DNA from 4 places in the Paenibacillus sp. S33 genome. Region 1 is predicted to be linked to each of the others. Evidence: riboswitches for the same ligand, from Rfam matches in the RefSeq annotation. Region 1 holds a riboswitch; each other region holds the start of a gene.
The links. A riboswitch is a leader RNA that binds a small molecule or an ion and turns the genes downstream of it on or off. The one in region 1 is predicted to bind cyclic di-AMP.
Positions count from the first base shown of each region.

Region 2: another riboswitch for cyclic di-AMP. It lies ahead of ACWGXJ_RS06845 (hypothetical protein); the one in region 1 lies ahead of ACWGXJ_RS13435 (3D domain-containing protein).
Region 3: another riboswitch for cyclic di-AMP. It lies ahead of ACWGXJ_RS00550 (C40 family peptidase); the one in region 1 lies ahead of ACWGXJ_RS13435 (3D domain-containing protein).
Region 4: another riboswitch for cyclic di-AMP. It lies ahead of ACWGXJ_RS20035 (TrkH family potassium uptake protein); the one in region 1 lies ahead of ACWGXJ_RS13435 (3D domain-containing protein).

Region 1 covers NZ_JBSIEZ010000001.1:2,938,888-2,944,283, reverse strand. Annotated here, with positions in the region: gene ACWGXJ_RS13450 (M20 family metallopeptidase) at 1-1,176, opposite strand, end outside; gene ACWGXJ_RS13445 (ABC transporter substrate-binding protein/permease) at 1,325-2,788, shown strand; gene ACWGXJ_RS13440 (amino acid ABC transporter ATP-binding protein) at 2,775-3,497, shown strand; cyclic di-AMP (ydaO/yuaA leader) riboswitch at 3,731-3,899, shown strand; gene ACWGXJ_RS13435 (3D domain-containing protein) at 3,906-4,574, shown strand; gene ACWGXJ_RS13430 (polysaccharide deacetylase family protein) at 4,773-5,396, opposite strand, start outside.
Region 2 covers NZ_JBSIEZ010000001.1:1,459,338-1,464,733, reverse strand. Annotated here, with positions in the region: gene kdpB (potassium-transporting ATPase subunit KdpB) at 1-196, opposite strand, end outside; gene kdpA (potassium-transporting ATPase subunit KdpA) at 234-1,910, opposite strand; gene ACWGXJ_RS06850 (potassium-transporting ATPase subunit F) at 2,062-2,139, opposite strand; gene ACWGXJ_RS06845 (hypothetical protein) at 2,323-2,718, opposite strand; cyclic di-AMP (ydaO/yuaA leader) riboswitch at 2,834-3,001, opposite strand; gene ACWGXJ_RS06840 (glutathione peroxidase) at 3,468-3,953, shown strand; tRNA gene ACWGXJ_RS06835 (tRNA-Leu) at 4,045-4,127, opposite strand; gene ACWGXJ_RS06830 (urease accessory protein UreF) at 4,390-5,127, shown strand.
Region 3 covers NZ_JBSIEZ010000001.1:135,752-141,147, reverse strand. Annotated here, with positions in the region: gene ACWGXJ_RS00560 (M1 family metallopeptidase) at 1-1,779, shown strand, start outside; gene ACWGXJ_RS00555 (hypothetical protein) at 1,791-2,618, shown strand; cyclic di-AMP (ydaO/yuaA leader) riboswitch at 2,895-3,032, shown strand; gene ACWGXJ_RS00550 (C40 family peptidase) at 3,038-3,538, shown strand; gene ACWGXJ_RS00545 (GNAT family N-acetyltransferase) at 3,844-4,350, shown strand; gene ACWGXJ_RS00540 (4a-hydroxytetrahydrobiopterin dehydratase) at 4,429-4,728, opposite strand; gene ACWGXJ_RS00535 (hypothetical protein) at 4,846-5,139, opposite strand; gene motA (flagellar motor stator protein MotA) at 5,327-5,396, shown strand, end outside.
Region 4 covers NZ_JBSIEZ010000001.1:4,396,851-4,402,246, reverse strand. Annotated here, with positions in the region: gene ACWGXJ_RS20040 (CPBP family intramembrane glutamic endopeptidase) at 1-573, opposite strand, end outside; cyclic di-AMP (ydaO/yuaA leader) riboswitch at 835-987, shown strand; gene ACWGXJ_RS20035 (TrkH family potassium uptake protein) at 1,395-2,735, shown strand; gene ACWGXJ_RS20030 (potassium channel family protein) at 2,929-3,606, shown strand; gene ACWGXJ_RS20025 (LysR family transcriptional regulator) at 3,612-4,517, opposite strand; gene ACWGXJ_RS20020 (succinate dehydrogenase cytochrome b558 subunit) at 4,745-5,396, shown strand, end outside.

The sequences.
Region 1 (5,396 bases):
GCTTTCGTTATTCAGCAGAGAGAATTCTTTTTTTATTTGGGCTAGCAGTTCAGGATTCGTGATTACATCGCAAGCAGTCCATGCCAAGGTTCTCGCAGCCAGCAGCATTCCTTCCATGGCCCGGTCCTGCATCGCCAAATCGCGGAATTCTGGTGTATGCAAGGCATGCTTCTCGTCAATAACTTGAATGTACGGATGGATAGCAGGGCAATGAAGCGATACATTTCCGATATCCATGGAGCCGTGATCTTCACCTTCCGTTATATCTTCTTGCGAAATGCCAGCCTGCACCAAATTTGCGGTAAAGGCATCGGAAAGTACGCGGTTTGTGACCATTTCATCATAAGATGTCTCATAATTGGAGGTCTCCAAACGACATCCGGCCTGTAAAGCAGCTCCTTCAGCAATTTGAATAACACGGCGAGTCAGCGGGTTCAGTTCTTGACGTGTAGCGGCCCTCACATAAAATTGGGCTGAGGCGTAATCAGGAATAATATTGGCTGCTTGCCCACCCTGATTAATGATCCCATGGATACGCACTGTACTTTTTACTTGTTGACGGAACGCATTGATGCCATTGAACGTTTGAATCACAGCGTCCAGCGCGTTAATGCCCTCATGCGGGCTGGCAGCCGCGTGGGCGGATTGACCAAAAAATTCGAATTGTACAGCATCAATCGCCAGCGATTTGCCTGATTTTTCGTAACGGTCATAAGGATGCGTCATAAGTGCTATGTCGCAATCATCAAACAACCCGGCAGCGGCCATCGGGACCTTTGCACCGCGTGTTTCTTCGGCAGGTGTACCATATACCCGTACTTCTCCACCGGTTTCGTCGATGATCGACTTGAGGCCGACGGCAGCACCGGTACTCATCATACATATCAAATGGTGCCCACAGGCGTGTCCTAGACCTTTCAGAGCGTCATATTCTGCCAGAAAAGCGACAACCGGTCCGGGTTTTGCAGATTTGTAAGTTGCAATAAAGGCTGTTTCTATGCCCAATACGGGTGCCTGGACCTCAAAACCGTGAAAAACCAGTTCTTCTTTTAAACGGGCAGCGGCCAGAAATTCCTCGTTACCAAGTTCAGGATTTGCGCCAATATATAACGAAATGTCCTTAAACCGTGGGGCATGCTGCTCAATTGTCTTTTGAATGGTCTGTTTAAAATCCATGCTGAAAACTCCTTTATATAAACTGTAATGTAGGTACTGCGTTAGGTATGCTGAAATTGTACGATAACATTCATTGCATAATCATGCATATTCATTTATAATGACACAATCTTATTTATTATAAAGAATTTAAGGAGAGAAAAAAAGATTGAAAAAGGCATATCGTTTTACCGCCCTGGTTTTGTCGGCGGTTATCTTGCTGTTGACTGGTCTTCCCATGCTCACTGCATACGGAACGGAAGCAAAGCCACAGAAAAAGCTTGTAGTGGGCATGAGTGCCGACTTTCCGCCGTATGAGTTTCATAAAGTCATTAACGGTAAGGATACCATTGTTGGGTTCGATGTGGATATCGCCAAGGAAATCGCCAAAGATTTGGATGCGGAGATGGTCCCTGAGGACATGAGTTTTGACTCTTTGCTGCCTGCTTTGCAAAGTGGTCGTGTAGACTTGGTACTGTCCGGTATGACACCGACGGATGAGCGGAGAAAGAGCATTGATTTTTCAGATGTATATTATCGCTCCAAGCAAGTCATTATGGTACGCCCAGAGGATAAAGACAAATATCCTACGATGGATACTTTGAAAGGCGAGAAGATTGGCGCACAAAAAGGGAGTATTCAGGAAGAAATTGCTCAAAAAGTACCCAATGCCACTGTAACCTCACTGGACAAAATATCCGATCTGGTACTCCAGCTGCGGACCCAGCGTATCAACGCTGTTGTGATCGAAGATACGGTTGCTAAAGGATACACGTTAGATGGTACCGTAACACTTGCCAAGGCCGTGCCTGAGGATGCCGGAGCAGAAACAGCAGTAGGTATACGCAAGGGGAACGCAGAATTGCTTGCCTCTGTAAATAAAACGTTGGCTCGCCTGAAAGCGGACGGGTCGATTGAGAAGTTTTCCACAGAAGCGAGCGCGCTCTCTGCAGATCGACAGGTTTCTTCTAATAACATCGTAGATATTTTTTGGAAATACCGCAGTTTTTACGCTACGGGTATCGGCTACACTCTGTTGCTGTCTGCACTCGGAGTACTGTTTGGATTTATCATTGGTCTGATCGTATCCTTGCTGCGGATGAGTGGTATACGCATCATTGAGTGGTTAGGTACCACTTATGTGGAGATCCTGCGTGGCACACCTATGCTGGTACAACTTATGATCATTCACTACGGAGTTGCTTTGACGCTGGGTGTCAATTTTACCCCACTCCAGTCTGGTATAATCACATTGTCTCTAAATAGTTCAGCATATCTGGCTGAAATTTTCCGGGCAGGTATCCAGGCAGTAGACCGTGGACAGATGGAGGCTGCTCGTTCGTTGGGTATGGGACGCGGTAAAGCTATGCGTCATGTCATTTTGCCGCAAGCGTTTAAATCTATTTTGCCTGCTATCGGTAATGAGTTTATTACGATCATTAAAGAATCATCCATTATTTCGACCATTGGGATGGTAGATATTATGTATCAGGCCCAGGTCATTAAGAACATCACCTACGAAGGACTAAGTCCGTTCGTAATCGCAGCCGCTATTTATTTTGTAATGACATTCAGCTTGTCTAAGCTGCTGGGTTTATGGGAAAGGAAGTTGAGAGCCAGTGATCACCGTTAAACAACTGCGTAAATCGTTCGGTAAGAATGAGATTTTAAAAGGCATTGATATAGATATCGCCAAAGGTGAAGTCGTCGTCATCATCGGTCCCAGCGGTTCGGGGAAGAGTACGTTTTTACGTTGTATGAATCTGTTGGAACAGCCTACGGACGGGGAGATTTTGTTTGAGGGCGAGCCGATTACAGCTCGTGGCCATAATATTAATGTAACCCGGGAGAAGATGGGGATGGTGTTCCAGCATTTTAATCTTTTCCCGCATAAAACAGTGTTGCAGAACCTGACACTTGCCCCAACACAGGTTAGAAGACAGTCAGGGAAGGAAGCAGAAAAAATTTCGCTAGAACTCTTGCGTACCGTAGGGCTTGAGGATAAGAAGAATACCTATCCGAACCAGCTATCCGGAGGACAGAAGCAACGTATTGCGATTGCGCGTGCTTTGGCCATGCAGCCGCACGTAATGTTGTTCGATGAGCCGACTTCTGCATTGGACCCTGAAATGGTTGGAGAGGTTCTGGATGTAATGAAGAAGCTCGCCGAAGGCGGCATGACAATGGTAATCGTGACGCATGAAATGGGCTTTGCCCGCGAGGTAGGCGATCGAATCATCTTTATGGATAACGGTCAAATTGTGGAGCAAGGTACACCAGAGCAGGTATTTGGCACTCCAAGCCATGATCGCACCCGTGATTTTCTTGCCAAAGTATTGTAAGGAAGTGCTGATATAATCTATAAAAAAACCCTCCGTTTGACGGAGGGCTTTTTTTCTTTTTGACACCATTTCCCCATACTTTCGTAACAAATATCGATTTGTTGATGACAAAATTGTAACGAGTGTAGTATGATGTTCAAGGTTCCCAACATTTTCATGCGGATAAGGTTACAAAATTGTGATATTATGCAGTAAGCCAAAACTTACCGGGACAGCATGTGGTTATGACAACCGCTGAAGCTGGGCCCAAACTATGGGAAGTGCGGGGGACGTAACAACGGCAGTCATTCCGATACGTCATAAGACGATGTGGAATATGCCTAGGGGTGAATTGCACAAGCATAGGGCTTCTCCTGAGTCCGAATCCGACAGCTAACTTCGCAGGCATAACAGAGGAGGTACATATCTTTGAAACATCTAAAACATATTGGTAAAACGATGAAATTTGCGGTGCTTGCCGCAGCTATTGCAGGGTTGGCACAGACAGCTGGAGTAGCGGATGCTGCTTCGCTTCACACTGCCAAAGAGGGCGATACCTTTTTTTTGCTTGCTCAACGTTATGGAGTATCGGTAGACGAGCTAACGAAGGCGAACCCAAACATTGCCTCCAACAATATATATGCAGGTCTGCAAATTAAGGTGCCTGGCGAAAATAGTGTGAAGGCAGCTTCGGATTCGAAGCCGCAACTTCTTACGAAGAAAGCACCAGCGAATGAGGGGCCAACGATTGAAGCTTGGGGCAAAACATTCAACTATAGCAAAATAGTTGACGTTAAGGCTTCAGCGTATTCTGCCGCAGCCGACGAGAATGGTAAATGGGGAGCAGTGGACTACTACGGCAATCCGCTTAAACTAGGTACAATTGCGGTAGACCCGAACGTCATTCCGATGGGCACGAAAGTGCTGGTTACAGGCTATTCCCACCCAGGTTTGCCGGATCATTCTTTTGTGGCTGTCGCTCGCGATCAGGGCAGCGCCATTACAGGAAAGCGGATTGATATCTTTATTCCTGGCAACAAATCATTTGTGAACGACTTTGGATTTCAAAATGTGAAGCTGTACGTTATTGATAAATAGCATTGTACGTATATACGGTTTAATAAAAAATAATATATATTATGTAAACTTAATACCTGTATCCTGCCGCATATAACTAGGTCGGACTCTTATCAGGTCTTATCCATAAAAAAAAGCTGTCTTGACGAGCAGAAAACTTCTGCTGGTAAGACAGCTTTTTTACGTTGCTTTAGCTGTTGCTCAATCATAAACATATGGTTATTTCCGTTCCGATGTGTGGAGTAGCCGGGGGACTGTCACAAATTTGTAGCCCTTAGCTTTTAGAGAGTGAATTAGACCCGGCAGAGCTTGGACAGTGCCTTGCAAGTTGGAACTTTGACCTCCACCTGCGTGCATTAAAATAATAGAGCCAGGCCCGGTAGCTGGGATCACATTGCGTTGAATTTGTGTTTTACTTAATCCCTTCCAATCGAGAGAGTCTACATTCCAATTAACAATCATATAGCCATGACGACGTGCCCATTGGATTTGAGGCTCCGTGATTTCACCGTAGGGTGGACGAATCAACTTGGGGCGAAAACCTGCGCTGGCTTGTAAAATACGTTCTGTTTTTGTAATCTGGTTGCGAAAGCGTTCTGGTGTGGCCTTCCTAAAATCCGGATGAGTATAGGAATGGTTTCCTATAGCATGGCCTTCACGGATAATACGGCGTATGATCCCCGGATGCTTTTCCGCACGGTGACCGACGATGAAAAAGGTGGCTTTGATGCCATTAGCGTGTAATACGTCCAAAACCTGCGGCGTATACCTAGAATCGGGCACATCATCAAAGGTTAGGGCAATTTGGCGGGTGTGTGGGCCGCACATTTTAAAAATGTCCGC
Region 2 (5,396 bases), 1.5 Mb from region 1:
GGTTAAAGCCCATTTCCTTACCAGTTCCAAAATAACCAGGAAACAGTAACATGAGCAGCACGACCAATGTACCGATCTCCACGACGAACATGACAGGATTTTTCATCATAATCATCGGATTTAATTTTATAAAGCTATCCTTGATCGCATGCTTCAAGATGCTTCTGTCCAGCATGTGTTTGCGTTGTTCCTTCATGATCAAACACCCCGTTCATCCATTCTCATTTTCTTCTTCACATGGTCAAAAATTCAGCAACAGGTCCCAATACGATGACGGGTAAAAAGGTCAACGCACCAATCAGCAGCACGACCCCGATCAGAATGGCTCCAAATAACTTGTTGTCCGTGCGCAGTGTCCCCGTCGTCACCGGAGTCGGTGCTTTGGCATTCAACGAAGCCGCCACAGCCAACAATGCAATCATAGATACATATCGGCCGAAGAACATAACCATCCCCGTCGTCATGTTCCAGAATACATTGTTATCCGAAAGGCCTTCAAATCCCGAACCGTTATTTGCGGCAGATGACGCATATTCATAGAGCACCTGAGTCAACCCGTGATAGCCAGGGTTCGTGACCGCATCGTATCCCCAATGACTCATAAATGCAAGTGCAGTTGGGGCGAGAATGAGAAACGGATGTACCAAAATGGCAATCGCGATCAGCTTCATTTCCTTGCCTTCAATTTTCCTCCCCATAAATTCCGGAGTTCTCCCGACCATCAGTCCGCATATAAACACACCCAGAATCGCATACATCAGCATATTCATCAGTCCGACACCCTTGCCGCCAAAAATGACGTTTAGCATCATTTCTCCCAAAGCAGCCATACCACCCAGTGGGGTTAGTGTATCATGCATATTATTGACTGAACCTGTCGTTGCCGCTGTTGTGACCGCAGTGAATAATGCCGATTGTCCAATGCCGAAACGAACCTCTTTCCCTTCCATGCTTCCCTGAGAAGCATCCACACCCAGTGTCTGGATTAACGGATTACCTGTCTTTTCAGACACATACGTAATGGATAGAAAAATAAGAAACAATACCATCATGGAGCTAAAAATAATCCAGCCCTGCTTACGATTACGGGCAAACAATCCAAAGGTATACGGCAACGAAGCCGGCATTACCCACATTGCCAAAATTTCCAGCACGTTCGTCCAAGGACTTGGATTTTCAAAAGGGTGCGCAGAGTTAGCTCCCGCATAACCCCCCCCGTTTGTCCCCAAATGCTTGATGGACTCCAGAGAAGCAATGGGTCCCATAGAAATCTGCTGCTGTGTTCCGCTCAGCGTCGTAATATCCGCCGTAGGCTGTAGCGTCTGGGGTACCTTCAATCCAACCAGCACCAGCGTAAGCACAAAGGCCAGCGGCAGGAAAATTCTTATAATGGCTTTAATAAAATCTTGAAAGAAATTGCCCATTCCTTCACCGCGCCGCGTCAATCCTCTCATAAAAGCCGCAGCAACCGCAAAACCGGAAGCAGCCGAAGTGAACATCATCATCGTGACGAACGCCATCTGTGTCAGATACGTAAGCCCGCTTTCTCCGCTATAATGTTGGAGATTCGTATTCGTCATAAAGCTGATTACCGTATTAAAAGCTAGTGATGCTTCCATATTACTGTTTCCAGCCGGATTACCGGGAAGCATTCCCTGTAAACGCAACAGCAAGTAGCTGATTGCCACAAGCACGGCGTTCGTAGCAATGAAACTCATAACATACGTAGTCCAACGCATGCTCTCCACTTTCTTCAAGCCTACTACCTTATAAATCAGCTTTTCTGTTCTGCCAAAAATCCGATCCGTCCGATTGGGTTCATTCGAGAATACATGATACATATATGTACCCATTGGCTTTACCAAGAGCAGCAATATAACGATCACAATTCCAATTTGAAGCAGCTCCATCCTTTATTCCTCCTTCAAAATGCTCCTGCGTTTGGAACAACAGGCCTGCTTCCAGAGCACCAATTGTGTGCACACGTTTGCGAAAACCTGCTACCTATGATGCTTTAATGTTCAGATCTGTTGTTCCCGCCCGCTCTATCCCTACCAGTGACTAGAACTTTTCAGGGTTCAGGAGTGCGTAGATTAAATACATAAACACAATAGCCGTAAGCCCAAGTATAACGATCATCCTCTTCGTCCTCCTTTAGAGGTCTGCGCATCACACCAGCGTACAAACAGCAGTATCACTCCATAACTCACAGCCATGACGAGCAGCATGTATATATCCATCATGTTCATACCCTCCGTATCGGTCCTCAGATCGCCATTCTTATTTCATCATAAAATCATAAAACAACTATGTTATAAGTGCTTATCCGTTCAGCAGAAAACCCACCTCTCCGTTCAATGTGTAGATCACATGGTCCGCTCCCAATCCTCGATAAATTCCTTGTGGATTACAGCCGTGCGTAATAACATAGATCGATTCCGATGTTAGCGGCCGACATATTTGCAGGAAACGGCAAGTCAGATTCAAGCTGTTCTCGAACAAATACACACTACCAATTTCTTTTTTTGGAAAATTCCATTTTCCCGCTTGCATGGTATTGATGCGGACAATGTGCTCCACACCCATTTTTTTGAGCTGTCGTTCCTCCTGGGCGCTATTCGTCAGAACTGCAAACGCCAATTTTTTGAAAATAAGCAATTTCACAAAACTTCTGCCCGCTTCATTCGGTGCAGTGACAATAATTAACCGACCTTCCATCAGTAGCTCCTCTCCCGGTATAAAAAGACAACAAAAAGAAGCCGAAGGAAAAAGGCTTTCCTCCGGCTTCTGACATATCCATGATAAAATAAACCATGGCTGCACACGGCGGTTTGTTGCCTCTCCCTGTACGCTTACGAGGTTAGCTGTCGGATTCGGACGTGAGAGTCGCCCTATTTCTGGCACTTGACCGGAAAATTCACCCCATGAGACCCACGGCAAGCCGTACAGTCTCGATTGGTTCCCCCGCTTTTGCAACTGCAAAATTCAGCGCTATAGACATTTCGTTGTTGCTTCATTCAAGTTAATTTGAAATTACGTCTTGAATCATACACCCGCGCATGGAAGACTGTAAAGCTCAACTGCGGGGTTATAAATCGGCCTTTAGAGCATAGAAGATTAATAATAACGCTTACAATGCAACTATGCTTCTCACAGCTCACTCAATCTCTGTTTTTCATCCCTTTTCGAAAATGACAAGCATGTCAATATTGGCGTAGGGTAGAGCGTTTTTGGCCTTTTTTTGTAAAAAGAGAAGAAAATACGCTATATGTACCAGCTAAACACCGATTGAACCCGCTTTTATAAGAAGAAACACCTTAATTCGCTCCATTTGCAATGCGATTTACTGTTTTGAACAAAATACGATTTTACAGCGGCTAAAGGCTTAATACAGCTTTTCCAGACTTGCAACCTTACTTTGAATTGCTTACAATTTAATTGCTGAATATTGAATAAGGAGAGATACTATGACCGTTTATGAATATGATGCGCAAACCCTGCAAGGGAAACCAATTCCGTTATCCACATATAAAGGGAATGTTCTGCTTATTGTGAACACAGCCAGCAAATGCGGGTTAACCCCCCAATACAAAGCGTTACAAGAGCTATATGACCAGTACCATGAACTGGGGCTCGAAATTTTAGGATTTCCCAGCAACCAATTCGCCAAACAAGAGCCAGGTTCCAGCGAGGAGATTTCCGAGTTTTGCCAGATCAATTATGGTGTTACCTTTCCGATGTTCGCCAAGACAGATGTCAATGGCGATCAAGCGCACCCCTTATTTCGCTACCTGACCCAAACAGCTCCGGGGGTATTAGGGTCCAAAGCGATCAAATGGAATTTTACTAAATTCTTAATTACACGAGAAGGTAACGTATTTAAGCGCTATGCACCGCAAACCACTCCAGATAAGCTGGCGGGAGATATAGAGAAGCTTTTGCAGCAAAACTGATATTCTTCTTTATCACAGTTATTAAAACAAAAAAAGCATCCCTTCACGTAAACCGTGTCAGGATGCTTTTTCAACTAGGTCTTGCATATAATGCGGTCGAGAGGACTCGAACCTCCACGGGCGTACGCCCACTACCCCCTCAAGATAGCGTGTCTGCCATTCCACCACGACCGCAAATCATAATGTATTGAGGCAACAGATTTATTATACTCTCTCATCAACTATTTGTAAACACAAATATAATAATTATTTTATATGTTATTTTACCTAACATATATGAGCGATAATAATATTTAATTTGACAAAAGGGCTACTAAAATGTAAAAATATATTACATACATTTCGAATTTTTTCGTTATCCCTAAGTAAAGAGTGAAATAATATAACATAAGGATTCACTTCGAGGAGGCGAACCGCCCTGCATAAAGGCAACCGTTTGCTGAACTATGCATTATTGTTGGACCCTTCCCTACCTGTTGGTGGCTTCACCCGTTTTAACGGACTGGAGAAACTATTCCGCAACGGACATTTGAACAGTCTACAAGATCTGGAACATTACATGCTGGATGATTTGTATCCTCAATTTACAACCGTTGACGGCATGGCTATCAAAAGTCTGTATGTCGCCATCCAGCAGAATGACGGTTGGCGAATCGCTCTCATTGATAAGATGCTGCATACCCAACGTCCCTCCTTGCAGCATGTGAAGGAGTTGCGTCTATCCGGTCAGCGTCTACTTAAGCTCGCTAAGGCTCTTTATCCTTGGCTTGAATTTGACCAGTTGGAATCTATACTCATTCAATACAATGCAATTGGCACACTCGCTACCGTTCACACCTGGATTAACTTCCTCCTCGGAAACGATGTAGAACAGACCATGCACGGCTATCTTGGCGCAGCGGTGTCCTTCTGTGTGGAAGATGCCTTCAAACTACTCAATCCTCCCTATGAGGAAAAGAACCCTTTTATGGAGCGTATGACCAGCGAGCTGCTCTCCGCATGGAAGAAGCTTAACGAACCTGAGCCAACCACATTTCAGCGTCGCTTTCTTCACAGACATTGGTGCAACTCCTACATCACTCTACCGCTTTATATGAGCCATAATAGCCAATTGGATGAGCCTAGACTGTTTTCCTCCTCAGGTCTATTCAAACGCCTTCCAGCATCCCCCTGATGCGTCGCTTCACCAATCTGGCAGCAACACCAAAAACACTCTGTCCCTTTCCTCAGGTGGCAGAGTGTTTTTTATTCACACATAATCGAAATTCACACTATTAGTAGACTCTAGACGGGTTATCAGAACCACCTAGCACTTAATTAAGTAATTAATTCAACAAAATAACGTATTTGCGATTGTAAAAACACGTATAAAAGTGTATCATAGTTTCAGATGGTTAATTCTAACATGTTTACTGATGATTATTATAACACACCAATTATTCC
Region 3 (5,396 bases), 2.8 Mb from region 1:
CTCAGCAAGAGGGTGGTAGAATACCACATTGATGTGTCTCTGGAAAAAGGACAGGTTTTGCGAGGCACTGAGACACTGACCTGGAAGCATCCGGGCAAGAAAACCGTGAATGATCTGTATCTTCATCTATACCCGAATGCCTTTTCTTCCATGGAAACTACCTTTATGAAGGAATCCGGTGGAAAGCTGCGCGGAGACACCATGCCCAAAGACGGCTTTGGCTCCATGACGCTGACTGAACTAAAAACAGAAGACGGTTTATCTCTCATGCACCGCATCCAATATGTGCAGCCAGATGACGGTAACGCAGGCGACCGTTCGCTCGTGAAGGTGCGTCTACCCAAGCCGGTACGAGGTGGCGAAGAAATCACATTATATATGAAGTTTGAGGTAAAACTGCCCGCCATCTTCGCTCGTATGGGCGCGACAGATGATTTTGTAATGGCAGGACAGTGGTTCCCGAAGCTAAGCGTCTACGAGACTGCAGGACAGCGTGGACGCGCCGAGGAGGGCTGGAACCTCCACCAGTATCATGGTAACTCCGAGTTTTATGCCGATTTTGGAATTTACAGCGTACGGATTCGGGTGCCTGAAACTCATATCGTAGCAGCGACCGGATTTCCCACCCGTGGTGCCGTCCGACAGAACGGCCAAAAAATATATCAATTTTATGCCGATGATGTACACGATTTTGCCTGGTCCGCTTCACCCAACTTTGTAACCGTAGAAGAACCCTTTTCTTCTGCTGAAGTCCCTGGTGTCAAAATCAAGCTCTACCTTGACCCGTCGCACAAGGAGCTCAAAGGGCGCTATATGAGCGCAGCGAAGGCCGCCCTTTCGTACTACAGCAAATGGTACGGGCCTTATCCATATTCCACCCTATCCATCGTGGTTCCACCCAAATCAGGCAATGGAGCCGGCGGTATGGAGTATCCGACACTCATCACGGCCGCTGCTGCGGGTAATCTGAATCCTGGCTATAGTCTGGAACGGACATTAGTTCATGAGATTGGACATCAATATTTCTACGGAATGGTAGCCAATAATGAATTTGAGGAGCCGTGGCTGGATGAAGGCTTCACCTCCTATGCTGAGGAGCGGCTTATGGAGCAAGAATATGGGCTTACCCCCAACCTGCCATTACAATCGGGACAGGTAGCCTCCCCACAGCCGCTAAACCGTGAGTCATGGAAGTACGGCTCAGCTGCTGAGTACGCGCAAAATGCCTACTCTCGAGGCAAGCTGGTCCTACGGGGCATTGAACGTCAGGTGGGTATGAAAAAAATGGATCGCATTATGCGGACCTACGTCCAGACGTACCGATTCAAGCATCCGTCCTCACTGGATTTTCAACGTATCGTGGAGAGAGTCACCGGACGCTCATGGAGCCACTATTTTGAACAGTATGTATATGACGGCCAGATGGCGGACTTTTCAGTGGATCACATCACAAACCACAAGCTGGAGAATGGATATGAAGCAGTCGTGACGGTCAGCAAAAAAGGGGCGGATTATCCCAAGATCCCTGTCCAATTTACCTTCAAGGAAGGTACCACGATATTCAAGGCTTGGGACGGCGCGGGCAAAAGTACAAATTTTCGGATCAAAAGTACTTCTCCCGTTTCCCATGTAACCCTTGATCCCTTATATACCATTGCACTGGAGAACAAGCATATTAACAATAGCCTAAAAGCCGAATTGGACGAAAAGCAACAAACCCGTTGGAGTATAAGTGTAACCAAGCTGTTGGAGACACTGCTTGGAAGTCTGTCATGGTGAGGTGTCTATAGATGCGGACTGTTATAAAAGAGGGCTGGGCGCTGGTGCGCATACGTTTCTATATCGTTATCATTTTATTTCTGTATCGACTACTGTGGGGGGTGTTTCTCTATCGGCTGGTGCAGTCTGCCGTTATCCCGCTATTGCTCCGTTATCCTGATCAGGGTCAGAACGAGCTGGGACAGACCTTATTTTGGATGGAGAGCCAGATTGCTCTGATGGACAGCCGGGAAGTACATGTGTATTTGTGGATACTACTAGGGGCGACTGTACTACGCATACTGATCACTCCCTTCATTAGAGCCGGAATATATCAAAGTCTGCATACCGATGCGACTGAACCGCAAAGCCTGTCCTTTTTCAAGGGTATGAAACGCCATGGCATGTCGTCGCTGTTGTATTACACCATCGAGTTGGGACTGCTGCTGCTTCCCGCCTTTTGGGTAGTACCGAGACTCTACCCTATTGTAGCAGGAGCACTTCAATCTTCCTCTTATCTGCTGCATTTATTGCCCTATGTCATTGGATGGATGGCATACGGATGGTTCATTCGGCAGTGCATCCTGTATATGCAACTGGGTACTGTCGGTGGTCACGCCATACTATCGTCCCTGCTCGCCTTCTTTCGCCAGCTCCTCCCAGCTGTCGGTATATCCCTTTTGCTCGGTGCTTGTGTGCTGCTGGTCTTCGGTCTATTTGGCACCGTGGCGATGATTTGGACTGGCATGCTGGCGCTCATTCTCCAGCAATCGTATCATTTTGTTACTAGTCTGGTCAGGCTGTGGCATATCAGTTCGCAGTACAGACTATGGCATACCGATATCTCTAGTAGAAGCTAAGCCCTGCCTTTATGTTTTTTACTTCATTTCCGTCTGTCGAAAAACCTTGATTCATACTCGCGCAAACGACACATAACTGAATACTGTTAACAAGATCTGTTCCTGGGACATTAGGAGCAGATTTTTTTTGTAACTTTTTGCAATGAAACATTTGCCAAAGCCAGCCGTCTTTGTTACAATAATCGCAGTGAACTGATAGTAACAACTTTGTAATCTTTATTGTAACCTTTATCTCAAAAATAACGTTTCTGTGAATACTGCTCTCCAAGGTGCACATCTTAAGTTAAGCCTAATTCCTGGCACCTAGGAAGCGGGGGAACCAGTTTGGGTGAATTGATCTCGCAACAGAGTGGTCATAGGGGAACCTTCTACCGAATCCTTAAGCTAACCTCGCAGGCATTGGAAGGGGTATATTTTTTTTGAAGAAGAAGCTAACGATCGCAGCTATGGGTCTTGCCATTGCCTTTACATCTTTTACATTCGGTGGCGGCAGTGCATATGCAGACTCTAAGATGGACCAGGTCATCCAAGATGCCAAAGGAACGAACTACAGAAGCGGAGGCACTACACTCGAGGGATTCGATTGCTCCGGCTTCACAATGTACGTATACAACAAACTGGGAATTAAACTTCCGCATCAATCAGGATCACAATTCAAAATGGGATCTTCTGTATCCCGCGATGAAATGAGACCTGGGGACCTGGTGTTCTTCAACACCACAGGAAGAGGCATTTCCCATGTAGGTATCTTCGTAGGTGAAGGGAAATTTGCCCACTCCTCGACTTCACGTGGTGTAGTAGTTAGCTCACTGAACGAAAATTATTACGCTAACCGCTATGTCGGTGCAAAAAGAATTATGAGCACAGACGCTTACCATTCTGTAGCTTCAGACATTCCTGATGACGATAACGTAGAATAACTAACGCACAGCAAGCTAACCCTAGCCGCAATTTGATTCTGGCCGGAATCGAATTGCGGTTTTTTATGTCCACAACATCAGCAATTATTATCTTTACTGACGAACTGAGACCTCAAAAGGTTTCAATTGTAGCGAACATCGTCGGTTTTACCGTCACCGCTGGGGGAGCATATGAGCAGTAATTCCTTCTTATTGAATGTATACCCGACTTAGGTATGAAATAAACACGCTTGCCATTCCTCTGCAACTTGTCTACAATCTGTTGTTAATGATTGAAGTACCTGTGTAAAAGGAGGATGGAACACATGCCGGCCTCAATATCCAACTATCGGATCGTACCGATGGACGAGCATCAAGCGGCTGCAATCTGTGAGTGGCACTATGATCCACCTTATAACATATATGGTTGGCTCCCCTGGGAACAAATGAAGGCGCTTGAAGTCGAATTTGGAAGTCCCACGCTTCGCCAAGAGCAATATGTTGCCGTACTGGATGAAGAGAACAAGCTAACAGGATTTGCTCAATATTTTCCTATGATCGGTGTGACCCGGCTAGGTCTTGGAATGCATCCTGACAGGTGCGGACATGGCAAAGGCTCTGATTTTGTCCGTGCCATTGCAGAGGAAGCTCAACGACGCAACCCGAAGAATGAAATTGATCTAGAGGTGCTCACTTGGAATGAGCGCGCTATCCGGGCCTACAAGGCGGCTGGATTTGAGCTTACAGATACCTATGAACGCCAGACTCCTGATGGCAAAAAACCATTTTATTGTATGGTATATCGTCCCGAGCACCCAACCCAGATTCTATGATAAAAGCGCCTTCGGCATACAACCACGATGTTGTATAGCGAAGGCGCTTCTATCATCATACGACAGATCATTACAAGCTCAATGACTGCTGCGCATTTTTTCAAAAGCTTCATTATATTGTTGGGCTTCCTTAATATCCACGGCCATAATACCGCCGTCGTCCCAAGAGGTCAAACGCAGAGTCACGGTCTTATAATCAATCGTAATAAATGGATGATGATTGAATGCTTCAGATATAGCGGCAACTTCATCCACGAATGCAATCCCTTTCATAAAACTGGAAAAATTATATTTTCGGACGATCCAACGTCCTTCCTCCAGTTCCCAGCCCTCCAGTTTCTCCAGATGTGCTTCAATCTCTTCTTGTGTAAAAGGCATGTTACGAACTCCTCCCCGTTTATACGGAAGCCTTTCGACCGCTTAAATACGGCCAAAACTACGATATATTGGTGTACATATTACCACGGCCCCGTTGATAAATCCATAAGACGGACCTCAAATCAAAGGGACTGACGTCAGCTCCTCGTCCCCAATAAGTACATAGATGCGATGCTGCTCCGGCTCATAGATCACAACGCTACTCCCTACAGTGATTGTGGGCTCTGTACCCAGTGCATAAAATAAGTCTTCTGCCAAAGCTTCATTGACTTCCTGACGTCCCGCCGGGTCCAGCCTGTCCCAATCTTCTGCTTCCATCTCAAAAAATTCATAGCTATCTGGGATGCGCCCCACAGCCTCTGTCAAATCGTTCAAAATTTGTTCATACTCACGCCCATGCTTTACTCCCATGCCATTTCCTCCAATGGTTCCGCCATTCAATACATAATCACCTTATTATACCGGAAATTCGCACTTAACAAAAAAGAGAGTTTTGTCGATAAATACTATAATCCGTCTTGTAATGACGCGCTTGGGGCAAGGACGACCCCGGCGGCATGAAAGGATTCAAAATCTATTCTCATGGATGAGGTGTATCATGCAAATTTCAACCATTATCGGACTTGTGCTCGGGATTGTGTCACTGGTCGTCGGGATGATCTTAAAAG
Region 4 (5,396 bases), 1.5 Mb from region 1:
GCCAAAGCGCTTGACCCATACTGCGGCCGCCTGCTCCTTGGCTTCGAGCGTCATGCCGTCCTCAGCCACACGTACAAGCCTGTTACGTGCTTGTTCATCCGTAGAAATATCAGCCTGTGTGTAATTGGTGCTGAAGGTGATCCGTTTAAAGCTAACGACCTTGCCAGTGGATAAATCCACATGAATTTGCAGTTTACTCTTCGCTGAGGATTCAGGCAGATCGACCCGAAAGGTTTCGTAAGGGTAACTTTTTTTCCATGTACGGTCGTACTGTTGAAGTAGTTTTTCTCTAGATAAATAACCGTACAAATCTGTTTCGGCCTGATAGGTCACGACAGGCTCCTCAGGCTGTGATTCAGTATAGCCCAGCTCGGAGCGGGCGAAGTCCAATGCGTGTATGACCGCTTCTTGTTTGCTGATGACCTTTGCGTTCATTACTGATTCTGGACTCGGATTGCTAAGCGAGGGAATAAGCAATTGAAAGATAAAAAAGCAAATCAGGCCAATCCCGCCCAGCAAGCCTAATTTTTTGAAGTTGGCCGTGAGCACGACCGGTTTCCCGATAGGATTCATGAGTTTCCTCCTTAATCTGTAAATAAGAACATCCATTAAAGATATCATACTGCACAGGTTCCCGCCAACAGACAAGCGATATTCATGAAAATAGAGTGAAAGCACTTTAAAGTTCCAATAAAATTAGATAAGCTGCGATTAAACGATGCCCATTCGCAAAATAAAGCCAATTTCACGTTTTTTCGGCGAAATCGGTTTTGTGATCTGGATATAGAAGGATTATAATCTTGAGGCAATGCCTATGAAATACATAGGTAATGATATACAGTTGAGCCGAATTTCTATGGGAAAACGGGGGAACCATGTTACTGGGGTGAATTTTACAACCGATCCTGCTGGATCGGAAGTGTAAATAGGGCATACTGTGCTGCCCGAATCCGTCAGCTAACCTCGTAGGCTATGAGCAGGAACCAAGTCAGGCACTCGGTTTTCCGGTGTCTTTTTTTGTGCGTATAAAAGTGTTTGGATTGGTTAGACCGCTGCGGGTGCAGATTATTCTTCCGATTGCTGTTATCCCCGGATTTTTTGATTGTATACCCCCTTTAATGGTTAAAATCCGGAGATAAAGGCAAACGCTTCGCTTCTTCAGAACAATTCTGCCCCCTTCGCTACTGCCCGCCAATAGCACAGGAGCCGAGTAGTGCTTGACATGCATTCTTCCTGTATTCAGGGAATGCTAATTACAGTTAACTAAGGTTTGGAAAAATCAAAAAATTCAGGGGCAACGACGATCGAAAGATCAAATGGAACGCGTAGCGAGCTTACACCGTATTAAATCACTGATTTATAGTTTTAAGGATTAGGAGAGAAGTGATGAATAGATGAATCCCAATGCAAGCTGGCTCCGGCTTTCTCCACCGCAGATATTCGTTGCGGGCTTTGCCATTATCATTCTAATAGGTAGTTTATTGTTAATGCTGCCGGTCTCCAATACAACAGGAAAGCCACTTGCGTTTATAGACGCTTTGTTTACTGCCGCCTCTGCGACCTGTGTAACCGGGCTTGTCGTTAAGGATACAGGGACCTTTTTCACAACCTTTGGTCAAGTCGTCATCGCTGCACTCATTCAGATTGGCGGTCTCGGCTTTATGACTATGGCTACCTTGATCGCGCTGGTGTTCAAACGTCGGATTTCCTTGCGGGAGCGCCTCATTTTGCAGGAAGCGATGAATCAGACTTCTGTAGAGGGAATTGTCGGGTTAATCCGTAAGGTATTGCTGTACTCACTGGTTATTGAAGGCGTATGTGCTACGATATTCTCGGTTCGCTGGTCCTTTGATATGCCCGTAGGCAGGGCGATTTATTTTGGAATCTGGCATGCCATCTCCATGTTTAACAATGCTGGTTTTGATTTATTCGGTGAATTTCGCAGCTTGACAGGTTATGTATATGATCCGATTGTTAATTTTACCGCAATGTTTCTAATTATTTCTGGCGGCATTGGTTTTGTAGTGATGTCAGACCTGGCAGAATATCGCAAGCGCAAGAGACTGTCCTTGCATACCAAGGTGGTACTCAGCATGACGGGCGCTATGATTGTAGTCGGCACGCTCGTGATTTTTGTATTTGAGTTTACGAATCCAAAGACTCTTGGCTCGCTTGATTGGGGTGGTAAGCTACTGGGATCTTTATTCCAGTCCGTTACCCCCCGTACCGCAGGTGCCAATACGCTGGACATCGCAGGCTTGCGGCAGGCTACGCAGTTTTTTATCATCATACTCATGTTTATTGGGGCTTCCCCTGGCTCCACTGGAGGCGGGATTAAGACCACAACATTCGCCCTGCTCATTGGAGCAGTGATTTCGATGCTGCGGGGGCGGGAAGATATTGTGCTGTTCAAGTACCGACTTGCGCAGGGACGAATTTACAAGGCTTTGACCATTACACTGCTGGGGTTGCTGTTCGTGATCGGGGTGACCATGATTTTGTCGGCAACCGAAGATCATCATTTTCTGATGATCTTGTTTGAGACGGTGTCTGCGTTTGGTACGGTGGGGCTGTCGATGGGGCTTACACCTGATTTAACAGTCATAGGCAAGCTGGTGATTACCCTGACGATGTTTGCAGGTAGACTGGGGCCACTCACGCTAGCTTATGCACTGGGGCCGAAAAAGGGTAAAGAATTGTATCGTCATCCGGAAGGCAAAATGATTATAGGATGAATCATTTCATATACATTTCGTTGGTTTAATCATTTCAGGATTTTGCAAAATTCGATACCAGTCGCTTCGAAGTCAAGATATAGACGAACTAAACCATTTCGTTCTATATCTTCTTCATTGGAAGTCGCTTATGGGATTTGTGCAAAATCCTCATTTATGAAATTGATTCAGATAAGGGAGTTTTCGAGTAGATATGAAAACGCAGCAGTTTGTAGTTATTGGCTTGGGGCGGTTTGGCTCAAGCCTGGCTTTGCAATTGGTGGATATGGGGTGCGAGGTGCTAGGCATTGACCGGAATGAGGATGTTGTGGACAGTATGAGTGAGATGTTGACACATACTGTCGTGGCGGACGCTACCGATGAAGACTCTTTGCGATCACTGGGCATCCGTAATTTCGATTGTGGCATTGTTGCTATTGGTGATGACATTCAGGTAAGCATCCTCACCGCCATTTTGCTGAAGGAGCTGGGTGTGAAAAAAGTTGTAGCCAAAGCCATATCTGTGCTGCACGGGCGTGCGTTAGAAAAGCTCGGTGTGGACCGGATTATTTATCCAGAACGGGATATGGGTATCCGGGTGGCTCACCAGCTAGTCACGCCTAATTTGCTCGATTATTTAGAGTTGTCTAAGGAATACAGTATTGTGGAACTCAATGTACCTGCATGTCTGAATGGCAAAACGCTAGCAGAGCTAAATGCCCGTACCCGCTTTGGTTGTAGCGTCGTGGCGCTTCATACGGCGAACGGTATCCTGATCGCACCGACGGCTATGGATCGGCTAAAATCAGACGATATTATGGTCATCATCGGCTCGAATGACAATATCGGTCGCTTTGAGGATGAGGTTGTTAATGTTAATGAAGAGGATTAAACCCTCTACACCATACGGTAGCCTGCAAACGACGCACGTGTCTCGCTAATCCAGCGTCGTGCTGTCGGACCGAGATCGGTCGTCTCCGAGTAAATGAGGGAGGTCGTTCGGCGTGTCTCCTTCAAATCGGGCAAGTATAATGCAGTGAGTCCATTATCCCGTAATAGTTCGCTGCGCAAATAGGATTTGGGTAGTAAGGCAGAAGCCTTACAGGTTGGAAGCAGGCGTACAATTGCCTCGAAGGAGTCGATTTCCATGCGGATATCCGGCATGATGCCGCTGCGCTGGAACAAGTCATCCGTCAGACTGCGGTACCAGGTTCCTTTGGAGAAAATAATCATCGGCAATCCTTGCAGATCTTTCATCGAGGCCGTTCCTGTCTTGACGGTTAATTCATGTCCAATGGGAACAACGAGCTCCAAATGATCATCAAATAGCGGAATGCAACGCAGTCCGGCTTCATGAATGGCAGACCCGACAATACCGGCGTCTGCTTTTTTGTCACGTACAAAGGCGACGATTTCATGGGTTTTACCGGTGAGCAGCTTTAGCTCGGTTTGAGGATGCTTGCTCATGAAAGCTTCGACGAGGGTAGGTAGCGTCGTTTGGAGTGTCGTGAGACTAGCCCCGAGTGTAAGCATACTCTGGGCTTCATTTTTGTGCTGGGACAGCTTTTGTAAGAAGCGAAGCTGTCGTTGCCGTTGCTCTAGCGCGAATGTATAAACAAATCGGCCAGTGGACGTAATTTCGAGCCGTTTGCCCCGACGATCAAAAAGATTCACACCCAGCTCTTCCTCCAGCTTCGCAATTTTGCGAGACAGGGCAGGTTGGGACAGATTCAGCAGTTTGGAGGCTTTATTCAGGCTGGACTGCTCGACAATGACGGCAAAAGCGTTCAAATCCTCAAACAAATCATCCACTTCCTCTCTATATGCAAAAAAGACATAATAATTAATACGTATATTGCAATTCCATTATAAGCCGAAAAGGAGTAACATGAAAGCGACACAAGATGTTCACACTTTTGTTTTTCCTTATAAAGGGACACCTTGTTGGACATTTCCTGTCGGAAACTGTCAATTTATATGTTATATTACTATTGAAAACGCTATTATTGGGAGAAGGGAGCATGACCTAGATGAGAGGATTTTATTCCAGAAAGCTGCATTCGCTTCTTGGCGTCATTCCGCTGGCTCTATTTTTTGTTGAGCATTTGGTGACGAACTTCACAGCGGTGGAGGGCGGCAAGGAAGGATTTAATCGCAGCGTGGCCTTCCTGAATGGTTTGCCACTGGTTATTGTGCTAGAAACGTTATTCATCTACTTGCCATTACTGTTCCACGGAATTTATGGCTTGTATATTGCTTATCAGGCTGACCCGAATGTCAAAAGATTCGGCTATTCACGTAACTGGCGCTTTCTGTTCCAGCGTATTTCCGGCGTCATTACGTTTGTGTTTATTATCTGGCACGTATACGACACGCGCTTTCAGGTGGCTCTGGGTAATGTAACCCATGAGGAGCTAGGCGGAGTCATGCATGGCATCGTGACGAACCCGGTTTATTTCATTTTGTATTTAATCAGTGTCGTTTCGGCATCCTTTCACTTTGCTAACGGACTGTGGGCATTTATGGTCAGTTGGGGGATTACCGTGGGACCACGTGCGCAAAAAGTATCTTCTTATATCTGTATGACCCTGTTCGTGGTGGTGTCTATCGGCTTCATCGCTTCCCTGCTTGCATTCCGCAGTGCGGAATTTCAGGAAACGGCAACTGCCTTGGTGCAATGCG